One region of the Staphylococcus sp. TCBT05 genome, then DNA from elsewhere that is predicted to be linked to it. Evidence: riboswitches for the same ligand, from Rfam matches in the RefSeq annotation. Region 1 holds a riboswitch; each other region holds the start of a gene.
The links. A riboswitch is a leader RNA that binds a small molecule or an ion and turns the genes downstream of it on or off. The one in region 1 is predicted to bind S-adenosylmethionine.
Positions count from the first base shown of each region.

Region 2: linked by a shared signal. The riboswitch ahead of metK (methionine adenosyltransferase) and the one ahead of ACY191_RS03295 (MetQ/NlpA family ABC transporter substrate-binding protein) in region 1 are both predicted to bind S-adenosylmethionine.
Region 3: linked by a shared signal. The riboswitch ahead of metX (homoserine O-acetyltransferase MetX) and the one ahead of ACY191_RS03295 (MetQ/NlpA family ABC transporter substrate-binding protein) in region 1 are both predicted to bind S-adenosylmethionine.
Region 4: linked by a shared signal. The riboswitch ahead of ACY191_RS04835 (Na+/H+ antiporter NhaC family protein) and the one ahead of ACY191_RS03295 (MetQ/NlpA family ABC transporter substrate-binding protein) in region 1 are both predicted to bind S-adenosylmethionine.

Region 1 is NZ_JBUQDQ010000005.1:739,858-744,081, reverse strand. It holds gene ACY191_RS03300 (BglG family transcription antiterminator) at 1-1,705, opposite strand, end outside; gene ACY191_RS03295 (MetQ/NlpA family ABC transporter substrate-binding protein) at 1,904-2,722, opposite strand; SAM riboswitch class I at 2,787-2,891, opposite strand; gene ACY191_RS03290 (CPBP family intramembrane glutamic endopeptidase) at 3,058-3,816, opposite strand; gene panE (2-dehydropantoate 2-reductase) at 3,984-4,224, shown strand, end outside.
Region 2 is NZ_JBUQDQ010000038.1:59,786-64,009, forward strand. It holds gene pckA (phosphoenolpyruvate carboxykinase (ATP)) at 1-1,458, opposite strand, end outside; SAM riboswitch class I at 1,624-1,736, shown strand; gene metK (methionine adenosyltransferase) at 1,846-3,042, shown strand; gene ACY191_RS07455 (NERD domain-containing protein) at 3,134-4,042, shown strand.
Region 3 is NZ_JBUQDQ010000005.1:334,787-339,010, reverse strand. It holds gene ACY191_RS01495 (DHH family phosphoesterase) at 1-360, opposite strand, end outside; gene ACY191_RS01490 (DUF2232 domain-containing protein) at 375-1,301, opposite strand; gene metX (homoserine O-acetyltransferase MetX) at 1,639-2,607, opposite strand; SAM riboswitch class I at 2,670-2,775, opposite strand; gene ACY191_RS01480 (AzlD domain-containing protein) at 2,870-3,199, opposite strand; gene ACY191_RS01475 (AzlC family ABC transporter permease) at 3,196-3,891, opposite strand.
Region 4 is NZ_JBUQDQ010000005.1:1,086,132-1,090,355, forward strand. It holds gene ACY191_RS04820 (amidohydrolase) at 1-495, shown strand, start outside; gene ACY191_RS04825 (SDR family oxidoreductase) at 579-1,460, shown strand; gene ACY191_RS04830 (flavin reductase family protein) at 1,526-2,137, shown strand; SAM riboswitch class I at 2,274-2,372, shown strand; gene ACY191_RS04835 (Na+/H+ antiporter NhaC family protein) at 2,476-3,780, shown strand; gene ACY191_RS04840 (SRPBCC family protein) at 4,025-4,224, shown strand, end outside.

The sequences.
Region 1 (4,224 bases):
CTTTATTTTGTTTCCATAACAAGCCCTGTTCATGTTTAAACACTATAACATGTGATTTCAATACTTCTTTAGGGTTGCCATGAGGCATACTAATAGCATTTCCAATAAATGTAGAAGCAAATTTTTCTCTTTCTAATGCACTTGGTATATAACTTTCGGTAATTGCATGATTATTATTTAATATACTTTGTGCCTTATCGAAAACAACAGCCATATCAGTAACCTCATCATCGCCTCCTACCACATCTACTTGAACTGATGATAAATCTGCTTGATTAATTACGTTATTATTGATTTGGTTAATAATTACCTTCACTTTCTCAGCATCCTCATTTGAAAATAAAGGTGAAACTGTTACTTGAGAAAGTCGCTTTGGTAAATGATTACCTTCTATCTCATGCGTTGTAACTAATACATCGATGCCTTCAAAGTGATAATCATAAACTGAATCCAGCTGTACGGTATCTATCACTTCGATACGTTCGTCAAGCTTTAAAATTTTAGCTTCTAGTAAACTGGAAATACCTAAACCATAATAACAAGCTATCACTATTTTAATTTTTTCTTGTTCGTTTCTTTCAACTGATGATTGAAAATGTAATGCTAAAAAGGCAATTTCATCTTCTACTAAATGAATATCGGCATCAACTTCTAACTCTTTCACAATGTCATATAACGCATCAAAGATAAATGGATAGTTTTTTTTTATATCTTGAGTCAAAGGATTATTGATATATACATTTTTAATTATTCTGTGATATGTCCTACTAAAATGTGAAAATATATTGTCTCTCAATACACTATCTTGGGTAAAACCTACACCAATATTTTGCTCCATTTGAACAATGAGCCGTTCAATATAACTTTTGACGAATAATTGTTCAAATCCAAGATCATGTTGTTCAAAATAATCACTAATAAAGAAAGAAAAAAGTTTTGTTGTCTCTCTATTCAAATCATATCCTAGTCTATTATTAATTTCTGTAATACATTGATTAGCAATTTCAAATGACTTTGGTTTTATATCCCATGCTTTATAACTAATATTTTGTCTTTTATAAATAATGATTAAATGAATAATTAACTGTTTGAGCTGTATTTGTGTTGCTTGAATATGGTTATATATCAAGACACGCTTAATAATTTGTGTTATTTGTTCTAAATGCACTTTAGGAATATCGGCTAATATTATATCTTCAATCGATTTATTTTTAGATGTTAGTTGACTCAAGTGTAAAATAGCATTTCTAATATTCATCTCATTTCCTTTAATACATACACCTTTATTTCTAACACTTTCAACTAGAACATCAAATGACTGACACCAATTAGCAAATCTTTGTAAATAATCTAAAAATTCATTTTTAGTTATCTTTAGGTCAGCAATCAGACGTTCCGTCGTCGTAGGATCGTGTTGCATTAACAACCGATAACCTAAATTCATTAATATTTCACTATCCTTATTGGCATAGTCATTGATATAATGTTCAATCGTTTCAATACGATACTGCTCTAAATTCAATCTAAAGCCACGACCCTTTACACTAGTGATTACTGGATCGCTAAACAATGTATTGATATACTTTATATCCGATCGCACAGTTCTATTAGAGACACTTAATATAGCTGCAATATCATCTGCACTTTTGTAATTTTCAGATTCCTGTATAAACAGACGCATGATCTTAATATGTCGTTCTATCATATATACACCTCATTTCATCAAGGCTTTTGTTTATATTTTAGTTAATATCAGCAATTATATTGTAGGTCTATTTGACATTAAGAGCAAGTTACAATAAAACATTATTTTATATAATAAAAAAGCACTACTTATAATTTTTACAAGTAGTACCTTTTTACAATACGCATATACTCAAATCAAAATATGTTTTTTAAATAGTTATTTTTCATAAGGTATGACATCTTGTCCATATTTCTTTTTAATAAATGACTTCATATCTTTGGATTGTAATACCTTTAATAATTCTTGATACTTTTTATCACCTTTATGCCCTTTTTGAACTGCTATTATATTTGCAAAAGGTGATGATTTCCCTTCAACTGCAATCGCATCTTTATGTGGTGTCAGTCCATTATCAATTGCATAATTCGAATTCATAATAACCGCTGCGCCTTCTTTACTCTTGTATGTCTTAGGCAAAAATTCAGCACCTTGTTTATTATTAAACTTAAGTTGTTTTTTATTCTCAACTATATCATCAAACTTAGCATCCTCGATTTTGACACCTTTTTTAATTTTAATTAATCCTTTATCAACAAAGAATGATAAGAATCGACCTTCTTCTGCAGGATTATTCGATACATAAATTGTAGATCCTTTTGGAATATCTTTAATATTTTTATACTTTTGACTATAAACACCCATTGGCGTTGTGAATACCTTACCCACTTCTTCTATATTATAATTATGATCTTTTCTTTCTGCTTTAAGATAAGGTACATGTTGGAAAAAGTTTGCATCTACATCACCTTTATCTAATAATTTATTCGGTACTTTATAATCATTTACTGTTTTTATTTTTAAATCGTAGCCCTTTTTTGCCATTGCTTTTTTTGCGTGTTCTAATACCTCTCCGTGCGGTGCAGGTGATGCGGCGATAGTTATTTTTTTATTTGCTGCATCACTATTTGATTTGCCACAAGCAGCTAAAACACCAATTAAACTCAATAACAGAATTGCATATGTAAATTTTTTCATGTCATCTCTCCTTATTATTAATATAAAAAATGCCTTCTCTAAATAAAGAGAAGGCATTCTGCTTCTCTCATCTTCGAAAGTTAAATACTTTCTGTGAATTAGCACCATTTCGTATTACGACGGTTGCTGGGTTTCATCGGGCACATCCCTCCACCACTCTTGATAAGAGTTATAAATATGTATTTGAATTTATTTAATCCTAGCATTTTGGTCATGTTTAGTCAATCTAATTTTTAGAATTTTCTGTATGCTTCAATTTCATATGCTTTATATTAACTTTTTGTTCCATGTGAAACAGCTTAATCCTATAGCTTTATAGCATGTTTCTATACTGTTCATCCCATAAATACCATAGCACAATATGCAATTAAATTATTTAACGCATGTAACGCTATCGCAACAGACAACTTTCGACCTGACTTTAAATAAACATACGCGAGACCGATAGCAATAATTAAATACATCACAATTTCTAAAGGTGATTTCGCTTCTGTGACATGTAGTGAAGCAAAGATGATAACTGAAATGATAGACATCAACGTAAAGCTGAATTTCTTACCAAGTTCACCAATTAACAAATGCCTAAATAAAAATTCTTCATTAATTGGCGCAATAATCACAATAGAAAAAAATGCTAAAAACGTTGAAAATGGCGTAGCAAACATTTGCTCAATTAATTTATCATTTTCTGTTTCGTCAAATTTCCAAGACTCCGGAGCAAATAAATCTACCAATTCAGGATAAATTGCCTTTAGAATGAATAACACAATAAACGTGAGTATAATTAATTTCCAATACCGTTTCATATGTTTAATGCCTTGTGTCAAACGGTCCTTAAAGGATCGTCTATAAAATAGTATCCATGTCCCAAATAAAATAATGAAGGCAATCAAATCTACAATTAACTGTATCATATTCAACATGTGATCATTCATTTGAAAAGCCTTATTTTCAGTTCCTAAATATAAAATAAATACAAAAATCGAACAAATTAAGGACAATGCAAATGTACTAACTAAATAGATAACCGGTAAAATAAAATCTAGCCATTTAATATCTTTCCATTTATATGTATATTTTCCTGATATTTTCATTGTATCCCCCCTTTCACATTTTAAAATAACATAAAAATTAAATTGTATATATAGTTTTTCAAAATGCTTATCGCTTATAGTTATTGATTTATATGCGTAATTTATGGATGATTGTGGTATACAGTTATTACATCCATAATACATATTTATAGGGGAGTTGTGTTTATATGCGAATTCTAGTCCTAGGTGCTGGTGGTATTGGCGGATATTTTGGTGGCCGTTTAGCTGAAAGTGGTCAGGATGTCACTTTTTTAGTTCGTCCAAAACGAAAGTCATACCTAGAAAGAAATGGTTTAGCTATCCATAGTGAAAATGGTGATTTCAACTTCAATCCTAAATTAATTACTCGGGATGATCGTGCCGAAGCTTTCGACGTTGTACTACTCTCATCAAAGTCATATCACTTGG
Region 2 (4,224 bases), on a different contig from region 1:
GTTTAATAATGTTTGAGGTACATCTTCGACATGAATTGGAATATTTAATCCGAACATATCATCTTTAATGTATTCAGCATCTTTAAGTTTACCTGTAATGGCTTGGTTTACCATTTGTCTAGTGTAGTTTAAGCTGATTCTTCTACCAACACCATATTTACCACCAGTCCAACCAGTGTTTACGAGATAGACATCAACATCATGTTTATCGATTAGGTCTCCGAGTAAATCTGCATATACCTTTGCATTTAATGGCAAGAAAGGTGAGCCGAAGCATGTTGAGAATGATGGTTCAGGTTCTGTAACGCCACGTTCAGTACCTGCTAATTTAGCAGTGAACCCACTTAAGAAATGATACATTGCTTGATCTTTAGATAATTTGGAAATTGGAGGTAATACACCAAATGCATCTGCAGTTAAGAATATAATTGTATTAGGATGTGCAGCTTTTGATGGTGTTACAATGTTATCAATATGATTGATAGGGTATGCAGCACGTGTATTCTCTGTGTATTTATTATCATCGAAATCTACATCACCGTCTTCATCAACGACAACGTTTTCTAAAATTGTTCCATACTGGATAGCGTCGTAAATTTGTGGTTCCTTTTTATATGAAAGGTTAATTGCTTTTGCATAACAACCACCTTCAATATTGAAGATCCCGTTGTCATTCCATCCGTGCTCATCATCACCAATTAATTTACGTGTAGGATCTGCGGATAACGTTGTTTTACCTGTTCCTGAAAGACCGAAGAATAGTGCAACATCGCCTTTTTCGCCGACGTTAGCAGAGCAATGCATACTCATAATATTATCTTTCGGCAACAGGTAATTCATTACAGAGAAAATACCTTTTTTCATTTCACCTGCATATTCAGTACCACCGATTAAAATAACTTTGTGTTTAAATGAAGTAATGATAAATGTTTCAGAATTTGTACCATCTACTTCTGGATTAGCTTTAAAATGTGGCGCTGACACGATTGTGAAATTAGCTTTAATTTCTTGTGCTTCTTCTTTAGATTTTGGACGTATAAACATGTTTTGGGCGAATAAATTATGCCAAGCAAGTTCATTGATTACTGTTAACTTTAACTGTGATTCTTCGTCACTACCTGCATAACCATTAAAGACATAAAGTTCGTCCTTTTGATCTAGGTATTCAAGAACTTTGTCATATAATTTTAAAAATGTTTCCTCTTCGATAGGTTGGTTGATATTACCCCAATCGATAGAATCTCTATAAGATGGTTCTGTCACGATGAATTTGTCTTTAGGTGAACGTCCAGTATATTTACCAGTCTTTGCATTAATTGCTCCAAGTTCTGTTAATTCACCCTCACCATTATTTAAAATCTTGTTATACAATTGTGTTGTAGAAAGTTGGAATAATGATGACGTTTTGCCCAAAATGTTTTCGATTTTATTAGTGTATGTGTATGTATCTACAGCCATACTCAATCCCTCCAAAGTTATTTGTATTGTAAGCCTTTACAATTAAAAAGTATAACACATATGATTTATTAGTACACATCATTTTAAAGGGAATTTAAAATTTATATTAATAAATGTTAAATTGACATTATTACTTAACTTCGGTACTATAGTGATTAACGGATTCTCTTATCCTGAGAGGCGGAGGGACATGGACCCAATGAAGCCCAGCAACCTCTTCTTAATACGAAGAAAGGTGCCAAACCGTTTGCAGACAAATACCGTCTGAACGATAAGAGCGAATGGACGTATTAGGGCCTTCTCTCTATTTAATATAGTGAAAAGGCCCTTTTTTAATGAGCTCACAGTATAGAGAATATTCGTAATTTAAAACTAAAGGAGCAAATTATGACTTACAATAGAAGATTATTCACATCAGAATCTGTAACAGAAGGACATCCAGATAAAATTGCCGACCAAGTTTCAGATGCGATTTTAGATGAAATATTAAAGGATGACCCAAATGCACGTGTAGCTTGTGAAACGACAGTTACGACTGGTATGGCGTTAATTTCAGGTGAAATATCAACAACTACTTATGTTGATATTCCTAAGGTAGTAAGAGAGACAATTAAAGAGATTGGCTATACGCGTGCTAAATTTGGTTATGATAGTCAAACAATGGCAGTATTAACAGCGATAGACGAACAATCACCTGACATCGCTCAAGGTGTGGATACCGCATTAGAATATCGCGATGATTTATCTGAGGCGGAAATAGAGGCGACAGGTGCCGGAGACCAAGGCTTAATGTTTGGCTATGCAACAAATGAAACAGATACTTATATGCCATTGCCAATTTTCTTATCTCATCAATTATCTAAACGTTTATCAGACGTAAGGAAGGATGGCATATTAGACTATCTTCGCCCAGATGGTAAAGTGCAAGTAACTGTTGAATATGATGAACATGATAAACCAAGCCGTATTGACACAATTGTAGTTTCTACGCAACATGCTGAAGATATTGAATTAGAACAAATTCAAAATGATATTAAAGAGCATGTTATTTATCCAACAGTTCAAAAAGATTTACTAGATGAACAAACAAAATTCTACATCAATCCTACTGGTCGATTTGTAATTGGTGGACCTCAAGGAGATGCGGGCTTAACAGGTCGTAAGATTATTGTAGATACGTATGGCGGATATGCACGCCATGGTGGTGGATGCTTTAGTGGTAAGGATCCTACAAAAGTTGACCGTTCAGCAGCATATGCAGCACGTTATGTAGCTAAGAACATTGTTGCAGCAGGATTAGCTGATAAATGTGAAGTGCAACTTGCTTACGCAATTGGTGTTGCAGAGCCAGTTTCTATATCAATCGATACATTTGGTACAGGAAAAGTGAATGAAAGTGTGTTAGTTGAAGCGGTTAGAACTCACTTTGATTTAAGACCGGCAGGAATTATAAAAATGTTAGATTTAAAACATCCTATTTATAAACAAACTGCAGCATATGGTCATTTTGGTCGTACGGATGTGTTGTTACCATGGGAGAAACTTGATAAAGTCAACTTATTGAAAGATTCTGTACAAGCATAATAAATTGCCTTAAGTGTATAGTTTACACTCGAATAAACAGATGATTTCCATTATAATAAAGTTACTGATCACATAAAGGAGCGTTATTGTTATGAACTCATTGGGACCTTTAGAAATTGGTTTAATCGTGGCAATTATCGTAGCAATTATTTGTTTGATTTTATTTATTGCTGCTTTAAACAGTAAGAAGAAAGCACAGAAAAAGATTGAAGAACAATATCAATCTAAAGAACAAAAGTTAAAAGAAGCACACGAAGAAGAATTAGAAAAAGAAAGAATCGAAAATAAAAAGACTGTTACAAAACAAAAAGAAGAATATGATGCGACAGTCAATACTAAAGATAGAGAAATTGATGCACTGAAACTTTTCTCAAAAAATCATAGTGAGTATGTAACAGATATGAGATTGATTGGTATTCGGGAACGCTTAGTAAATGAAAAGCGAATTAGACCTGAAGATATGCATATTATGGCCAATATCTTTTTACCACGAAATGAATTTAGTGATGTGCAACATATCAGTCATTTAGTATTAACACGTACAGGGTTATATATAATCGATTCCCAATTGTTAAAAGGTCATGTCTATAATGGCATCAGTGCAAATCAATTCAAAGATCAACCAATGATTGAGCAAGTCTTCGATACATTAGATCTTGATAAGCAAAAGGCTCAAACATTAGTATTAGATCAAAATGATGATAAGAAATCATTGAATTTTGTAAATTATACTGAGCATATTAATGATATTGAAAAGTTAGCAGGCGATATTCAAACAGAATTGAACTTGAAATTCACACCGACGACTATCTTGTACTTTAATCCGAAGAATGAAGGTGCTGTTACAATCACAAACTATGCACAAAGTTCAAATTCTAAAGTGCTTGTTGGTCCAGAACAATTGGATGAATTCTTTAATAAGTTTGTCTTCCATGGTCGAATTCAATACACTGTCGAAGATTTACAACGCATTATGGATGAAATTGAATCTTTTAATTAATATCTTTGCTAAAGTAACGTAATCAATTTTCTGAAATGAATAGAGTGGTTGGGACTTAAATCATCCATTCTCAAATAAAAGAGAGCTAATCCATTGTTGATTAGCTCTTTTTTTTATATTTAAATTTGGTTCGTAATATATGTAGATAACAAAAAATAATAAATTCCGTGTAATTAATTGTA
Region 3 (4,224 bases), 410 kb from region 1:
ATATACTTCATTAACTGGATCCGAAATCACATTACGACTCAAACGATCCGACATAAACTGGTTCATCCACTCTATGTTTTCATTTTCATCTAAGATAATCATACCGATAGGTAACGTCTTAATAGCAATATTGTTACCTGCAGAAATATGTCCACTGAGATTATTGACGTAATAGTCTAATTTCCGAAAAGCTTGTCTTACCATCCAGGCTGTCGCTATGATGACAAACACTAAAACAACGGTCGCAATTCCTGCGACTAATTGGTTAAAGATAAACCAAACAACAACGAGTGCGATTGCTGTGAGTGCCAAAATAATAAATGGTAAAATCAACGCTTTTTTAGTGGATTGACGGTTCATTTTTCCACCCCAAATCATTTTTTAATGATGCTTTTCAGGTTAAAGCATAAATCTACCAATCCAATGAGTCCCACGATATGTGTAAATGGCGTTAATATTGTCCCAATCACCATTAAAATAATCGTAAGTGCAAGCGGCATTGATTTTGCTTTTCCAAAAAAGTGAATAACACTCAACCCTTGAATATACATACATAATGATAACACAATTTCAAAGTTTAATACGACACTTTGAAAAGTACCCGATTGGGTAGCAAACATAACACAAAACAGCACAATAATATAGATGACTAATATCGAGCGTTTCATCTGCCATGCATATAATGGTTTGAATATTGGTGTAGCAACTTTGAATTTACGTAAGATTGGAAATGTAATAATAAGATTAATCAATATAAGTAGAAAAACTGCAATCACAATATAACTCGGTAATTGTACTGCAAATTGGCGGAAACCTTCTTCAAGAATCATTTTAGAATCTCCGGAGACTGCCGACTCTGTTATAAGTTGATGCATTTGTTGTTTCACTGGATTGATGATTGCAGAGGCTTTTGGTAATTTATCAAAAGTCTGTAATAACATAATCGCGATAAGTGAAACGATACTCATAAATGTAGTTGTAACATATAAAATACGTTCTTTTGACGTACGTTCTTTTAACAATTGGCCTACGATAAAGCTCAAGAAAATAATGAGGACCAATATACTTAGCACAAATATATTACCTAATAATGTTGTTAAGACAACCGATATAACCGCTGCTAAGCCAAACGACTCGTTTGATTTGTGCCATAAGATGATACCTGGTATCGTAGCAAATAATGCGAGTACCAGTCCTAGCGGTGGTAATATATGTAAAGCTAAAGCTACTACTATGAAAGCAATTATGCTAAGAATAGTTGCTTTAGGATATATTTTTGAAAACAAGTTCGCCACTCCTATACTATTTTTGACTATAACTACCATTTTAACCAATTTAAATCTTTTACACAATTTTACCGACCCATTTTATATAGAAGAATTAATGATCTGATAACATCGTTTAACATCCCCTTTGATTTACTGCAAATTCAGAAATCGTCTCTATCAAACTAGATTACTGATTACATGGATTAATGACTATTCCATCATTGCTTTTGCCTTCTAAATTCCATACTTCTCGAATCTATTATTTCAACTTTTTTAAAATCAAAAAGGGCAATGCCTAATAACAACTCACAACGAGTCAGATGTCATTATGCACTGCCCATATTTCAATAAATATTCAATAACCTCAATATTATTTACGTTTAAATTTAGATAAGTTTAAGAAATGATATAAATTAGGTGCCCAATCATTAAAATTAAGCAAGAAACCATCGTGCCCAACATTATCAGGAACAAAGAAATGTTTATGGTATTTAAAGCGTTCTCCTACTGCCTTAACTAAATCGTCTGGGTAGAGTAAATCATCGGTGAAACCCATTGTCATGACCTTTGTATCAAGTGAGCCAAACACAGCATCCACGTCATCTCTTCCTCTATCTAAATCATGGCTATCTAAGACGTCGAGCAGTGTTAAGTAACACTCAGACGCGAAATGTTGTTTAAATTTATCGCCTTGGTGTTTCTGATACGCAACTACTTGATCAGGTGTGAAACGTTTGTCATAACTTTTTGATGAACGATAGGTTAAGAATCCTAACTGTCTTGCGATACTCATTCCTTCTTTGTTATCAAGCAGAATAGCCTGTCTTGCGATTTCATTGAATGCACGACTATAAGATGACGTTCGATCAGTAGCAGCTAGGATTACTGCTTTCTCTACTTCAAATTTACGGTTATACAAAAGTTCCATCGCCTGCATGCCACCTAAAGAGCCACCGATTAATATATTAATCTTTCGATACCCTAGTGTTTCGATACCTAGTTCAATAGCTTTGACAATATCTCTCAACGTTAATTGTTTAGGAAAATCTACATCATTGAGTGCAGAACTTGAACCATATGGACTACCAATAACATTAAATGTTAAGAACTGATAATCATGAATTGGCATGTATCCACCATCAATAATTTCACGCCACCATCCAGGATCTTCATTCGTACCATATGTCAGATGATTGCCTGTTAATGCATGGCAAACTACTACAAGCGGTTGCCCTTGAAAACCCACATGCTCATAGCGTAACTTCAAATTTGCTATCGTTTCACCAGATTCAGTCGTAAATGGTCCCAATTCTAATGTATCAACCGTATAATTTGTCATTTTTTACCTCCTACTTAAATAAAAAAACTTCTCACTCTAAAAATAAGTAAGAAGTTTAACTATACTTATCATTCGAGTATCTCGTTGGTATTAGCACCGTACTACATCTTATATAGCCGGTTGCTGAAGCTTCAACGGGCCAAGTCCCTCTGCTTCTCGAAATAAGATTTTATTTTATTTATATGCATCTCATATAAAAGATGTCATAATTTTCTAATTATTGTCATTCTAACGGATATTAACTCTTACATCAATGAATTATTTAAAATAGCCATCTTAAGAGTGCCATTATTAAAATGCCTCCAATAATTGTAAAGGTTAGACTACGTGTGATAACTGCAATTAAGATTGTAGGTACCATCGTTATAATAAACGGGAAATTTAATGTGTAGCCAAGTCCATTGTCATGTTGCTCTATAACGCCATCTATAATTAATGCCGTGAATAGTGTAATTGGAATAAATGAGAGCCATTTGACGACCTTTTCAGACAACTGTATTTTCGTGATTAATATAAAAGGGATAACCCTTGTTAACCATGTAACTAACCCACACAACAAAATGATAATAAGCATATGTAGAGAAATCGTCATTTATCCATCACCACCCCAAGCATTGCCGCAACAACTGAAGCTAAAATAATCGCCAAGTATGACGGCATAAATAAACTGAACAATAACATCATAGCCACAACACAGATAATTAAGACAAAGTAAATTCTAATATGCGAGCGCTTTACCGCTTCAAATTGAGAAACCGCTAGAAAGATAAACATTGCTGTGATTGCAAAATCTAATCCTAAAGCATCCGGATGTTGTATGTATTTGCCAAATATAGCACCTGCAACAGATGACACTGTCCAAAATAAATACGCTGTAATATTTAAACCGTGTAGCCAACGATCATTTATCTTCTCACCTTTTAAATGTGGCGTGATAGCTACACCAAATGTCTCATCAGTTATAAGCGAAGAAAGCCCTAACCGATTTAACAATCCATAATCTTTATAATTCGGGGCTAATGTCATGCTTAATAAAAACATTCTCGAGTTAACTATGAATGCTGTAAGCACAATAGCCGTTATGGGTGTCCCTGAGATGACTAATGTACAAATTATAAATTGAGCAGCACCAGCGTAAATCACTAAGCACAATAATATAATTTCAAGAATACTAAAGCCAGAGGCTACAGCGACAATTCCAAATGATAATCCAACACCAGCATAGCCTAACAAAGTGGGGATACATTCTTTAACGCCTTGTTTAAATGTGATATGTTCTTTCATCATCTCACCCCTTGTTGATGTATTTTGATATTCACATTCTATTACAAACATTTAAAAACAACCATATCTTTTAGACTTCGGTATGTGTTACGTAAGACAAACTACAGTCTAAAAACGTTGCTATTACAGCAATTTTAAATTATTTTATAGACTCAGATTAATTTAGACCACCTGGCAGAAAAAGGTTTAACAACGCTACTATTAATTTGATTTTTAACCTTTTTTATATCGTTACACCTCCCCTACCCTCTTATGATAATTTGATAGTTACTTGCTTCCTGTATTTTAAAAATTAACTAGACTAAAAATTTGTTCAATATTTTGTATTAATAT
Region 4 (4,224 bases), 350 kb from region 1:
GTCAGTCGTAATATGTCAGCATTTGATAATGCTGTCGTAACAATTGGTGAGGTTTCAAGCGGTAATACTTGGAATGTTATTGCTGATCATGCGTATGTACAAGGTACGGTAAGAAGCTTTGACGAAGATAAAAGAAATGAAATTGAACAACGATTAAAAGCAATTGGCGATGGATTAGCCAAAGCCTTTAATGTTGAAATAGAAACAATCTACCACCGTCTCCCTGGTGCTGTCGTTAATGATGAAAAATTGACAAATGACGCCATTACCGTTGCAAAAGAAGTAGGTTACAACGTAAGTATTATGGACGAACCGTTAACAATTGGCGAGGATTTTTCTGGATTCTCTCAACAATACCCAAGCGTATTTGTCTTTATTGGCTCAAACAGTGAATATGATTTACATCATCCGAAGTATGATCCGGATGAGCGTATTTTAGAAAAGGTACCAGATTATTTTGTTACTTTTGTACAAAAGCTATTAAATGAAGTTTAATTATAATTAGTGCTATTTTGTATTAATCAGAAACATATTGGGTATTGAATATATAAGTAAAATGTATTAAGGAGTGTTTACTTATGTCTGCTCAAGATCCTAGAAAGAAATTTTCAAACAAAGATTTTCCAAAGCAAGAACAACCTGTTCCTGGTCTACAACAACAATTAGATCCTCAACCAGATTGTGGAGAATCATCATATACAGGCCATCATAGATTAGAAGGTTATAAAATGTTAGTAACTGGTGGTGATTCTGCAATAGGTCGTGCTGCTGCAATTGCGTATGCAAAAGAAGGTGCGGATGTTGCAATTAATTACCTTCCTGATGAACAAGTCGATGCTGAAGAAGTGAAACAGGTAATTGAAGCTGCTGGCAGTAAAGCAGTGCTTATACCGGGTGATATTCGAAATGAACAATTTAACTATGACTTGGTTGCACAGGCACATCAAGAATTAGGTGGATTGGACAATGTGACGTTAGTCGCTGGTCATCAGCAATATCGAGAAAGTATCAAAGGCTTTGATACAGCTTCCTTTACAGAAACCTTTGAAACGAATGTTTATCCTATATTTTGGACAGTACAAAAGGCGATAGATTATTTAAAACCCGGAGCAACGATTACATTGACATCTTCTGTTCAAGGTTATAATCCAAGCCCAATATTGCATGATTATGCTGCAACCAAAGCGGCAATCATTTCATTGACCAAAAGTTTATCTGAAGAATTAGGTGAACAAGGTATACGTGTTAATTGTGTTGCCCCTGGTCCATTCTGGTCACCGTTACAAATCTCAGGAGGACAACCTCAATCGAAGATACCGACCTTTGGTCAAAAGTCAGTACTTGGACGTGCAGGTCAACCTGTTGAGTTGGCAGGTGTATATGTCCATCTCGCAGCTGAAGAATCTAGCTATACAACTGGTCAAGTGTATGGTGTTACAGGCGGAACCCAAATAGATTAAACAACAAAAAGTTAGAAAATCTGGAAGTTGATTTTCTAACTTTTTATTTATGAGGAGTAGAACAAATGAAAAAATTCGAAGCAGCAAAGTTAACAAAGCAACAAAACTATAAGTTATTGAGTGGTAGTGTTATCCCAAGACCCATTGCATTTGTAACATCACAAGATGAGAAAGGCATGCTCAATGCAGCCCCTTTTAGTTTCTTTAATGTGGTCAATAGTGCGCCACCGATGATTATGCTATCAACAACTCGAACTGCAGGCAAAAGGAAGGATACTTCTTTAAATATCGAAGCAACTGAAGCATTTGTTGTGCATATAACAGATGAAGATACTGTAGAACAAATTAATCGTACAGCAGCTCCAATTGCAAGGTCATTGAATGAATTAGAACGAACAGACTTAACATGCGTTGATTCTGATGTCGTATCTGTACCTGGGATTGAACAAGCTAAGATACGCTTAGAGTGTAAATTAGATAGAATTATTCCCTTAGGTGATAAACAAGAGGGATCTGATTTAATTATTGGAGAAGTAGTGATGTTTCATATTGATGATACAGTTTATATAGAACCGCATAAGATTGATTCTAAAGCATTAGGAGCTGTGAGTCGTTTAGCTGGAAATAATTATGCGAATCTTGGACAATCATTCATCATTGAACGTCCAACAGAATAGTAATGCACATGTTACATCATCAAACTCTGTACTCGTTTATTAAAGGAATAAGTTTGACAAAGTTCAGATTAAATATTAATATTTAGCAGTATTTGACGTTAACATTCAAGAATTCTTGTAGTAAAAAAATAAAACATACTTATCAAGAGAAGTGGAGGGACTGGCCCTATGATACTTCGGCAACATGTAAAAGCGTGTGCCAAATCCAGTAGCAACTATTGCTAGAAGATAAGGAGCTTAAATTAACTCTTTTCTTCAAATGAATGAAAAGAGTTTTTAATTTTTATAAGATATTAAACCGTTAAATCATAATTGATATCAAAGGAAGTAGGTTGAATATGAAAGAGCAGTATAAAGGCAATGCATGGGCATTGATTCCTTTAATCGTCTTTGTGGCGATGTTTCTAGGTGTTGGTATAGCAACGGGTGATTTTACGACAATGCCATTAAACGTTGCAATTATTGTGGCCTCTATCATTGGCTTGTTATTAAATAGAAAAGAATCGTTTCAACAGAAAGTTGAAATATTCACAAAAGGTGCAGGACACTCTAACATTGTGTTAATGATGTTGATTTTCCTATTGGCTGGTGCCTTTTCACAAACAACGGAAGATATGGGTGGTGTAAAATCCACTGTTAATTTAGGTTTATCAATTATTCCAGAAAATTTAATCATAGTAGGCTTATTTATTATTTGTATGTTTGTGTCTGTTTCTATGGGGACATCTGTAGGAACAGTTGCTGCAATCGCACCTGTAGGCTTCGGATTGAGTCAAGCAACAGATGTATCAGCTGCGATTACAATGGCTACAGTTGTAGGTGGTGCGATGTTTGGTGATAATCTATCGATGATTTCTGATACGACAATTGCCGCAGTACGCACACAAAAGACAAAAATGAGTGACAAATTTAAAGTAAATATAAAAATAGTACTTCCTGGGGCAATACTGACTATTATTGCACTATGGTTTTTAACAAATGGTGCACATATCGATGCGACTAAAAATTATGATTATAATATAATTAAAGTTATACCATATTTATTGGTACTTATACTGGCATTAGTAGGAATTAATGTAATCATTGTCTTAATTGGTGGTACTTTACTATCTGCGATTATAGGATTGGTTGATCATTCATTTGGCTGGAAAGGGCTATTAAGTTCAATATCAAAAGGTATTGTCGGCATGGAAGATATTGCAATTATTGCATTGTTAATTGGTGGTTTAGTTGCGTTGATTCAACATAATGGAGGCATTACGTGGTTATTAAATTTTGTGCGTAATAGAGTTAAATCGAAACGTGGAGCAGAACTGGGTATTGCCGGATTGGTAAGTGCTGCAGATATTGCTACTGCGAATAATACGATTTCTATACTTATGGCCGGTCCGTTAGCTAAAGACATCGCTGATGAATACGATGTCGATCCTCGAAAGTCGGCAAGTATTTTAGATATGTTTGCTAGTTGTTTCCAAGGGCTTTTACCATATAGTCCACAAGTTATAGCAGCTGCTGGTGTTGCATCCATATCACCATTTGATTTAGTTCCATACGCTATTTATCCTGCGTTATTAGGTGTCTGTGGTTTAGTAGCAATTTTCTTTAGATTACCGAGATTAGATAAGAAAAAGCGTAAAGCATAGCTAGATTGTTAGATTCACATGCTAATGTTTAATTGTATATTTTAAATTAATGTATAATAAACAATAACGTTATTTACTAACTTTAAATTCTGTAAATAGATGTAATGAAAATAAAAATACTAAGTAAGTGTAATAAATATTTAGATTTATATTTGTTTAACTTAATCGAAATAAAAGGATTATTGTTTAGAACTTACCTAGAATGAGTTAAAATATACTTAAGAGTGAAAGTAGGTGAACAATCGTGGCAAGATATAATATTGAAAATGAAAATGTTGAGATACAACTTGAACGATTATTTAAAGTCGAGCCTGAATTATTATATCAAGCGTGGACAGATCAACGTTTTTTAAAGCAATGGTTTATGACATCTGAGCGAACGAATAAAACAATACAGGTTGATGCGAATCAGAATGGAACGTATAAAATTGTCGACGTTAGAAA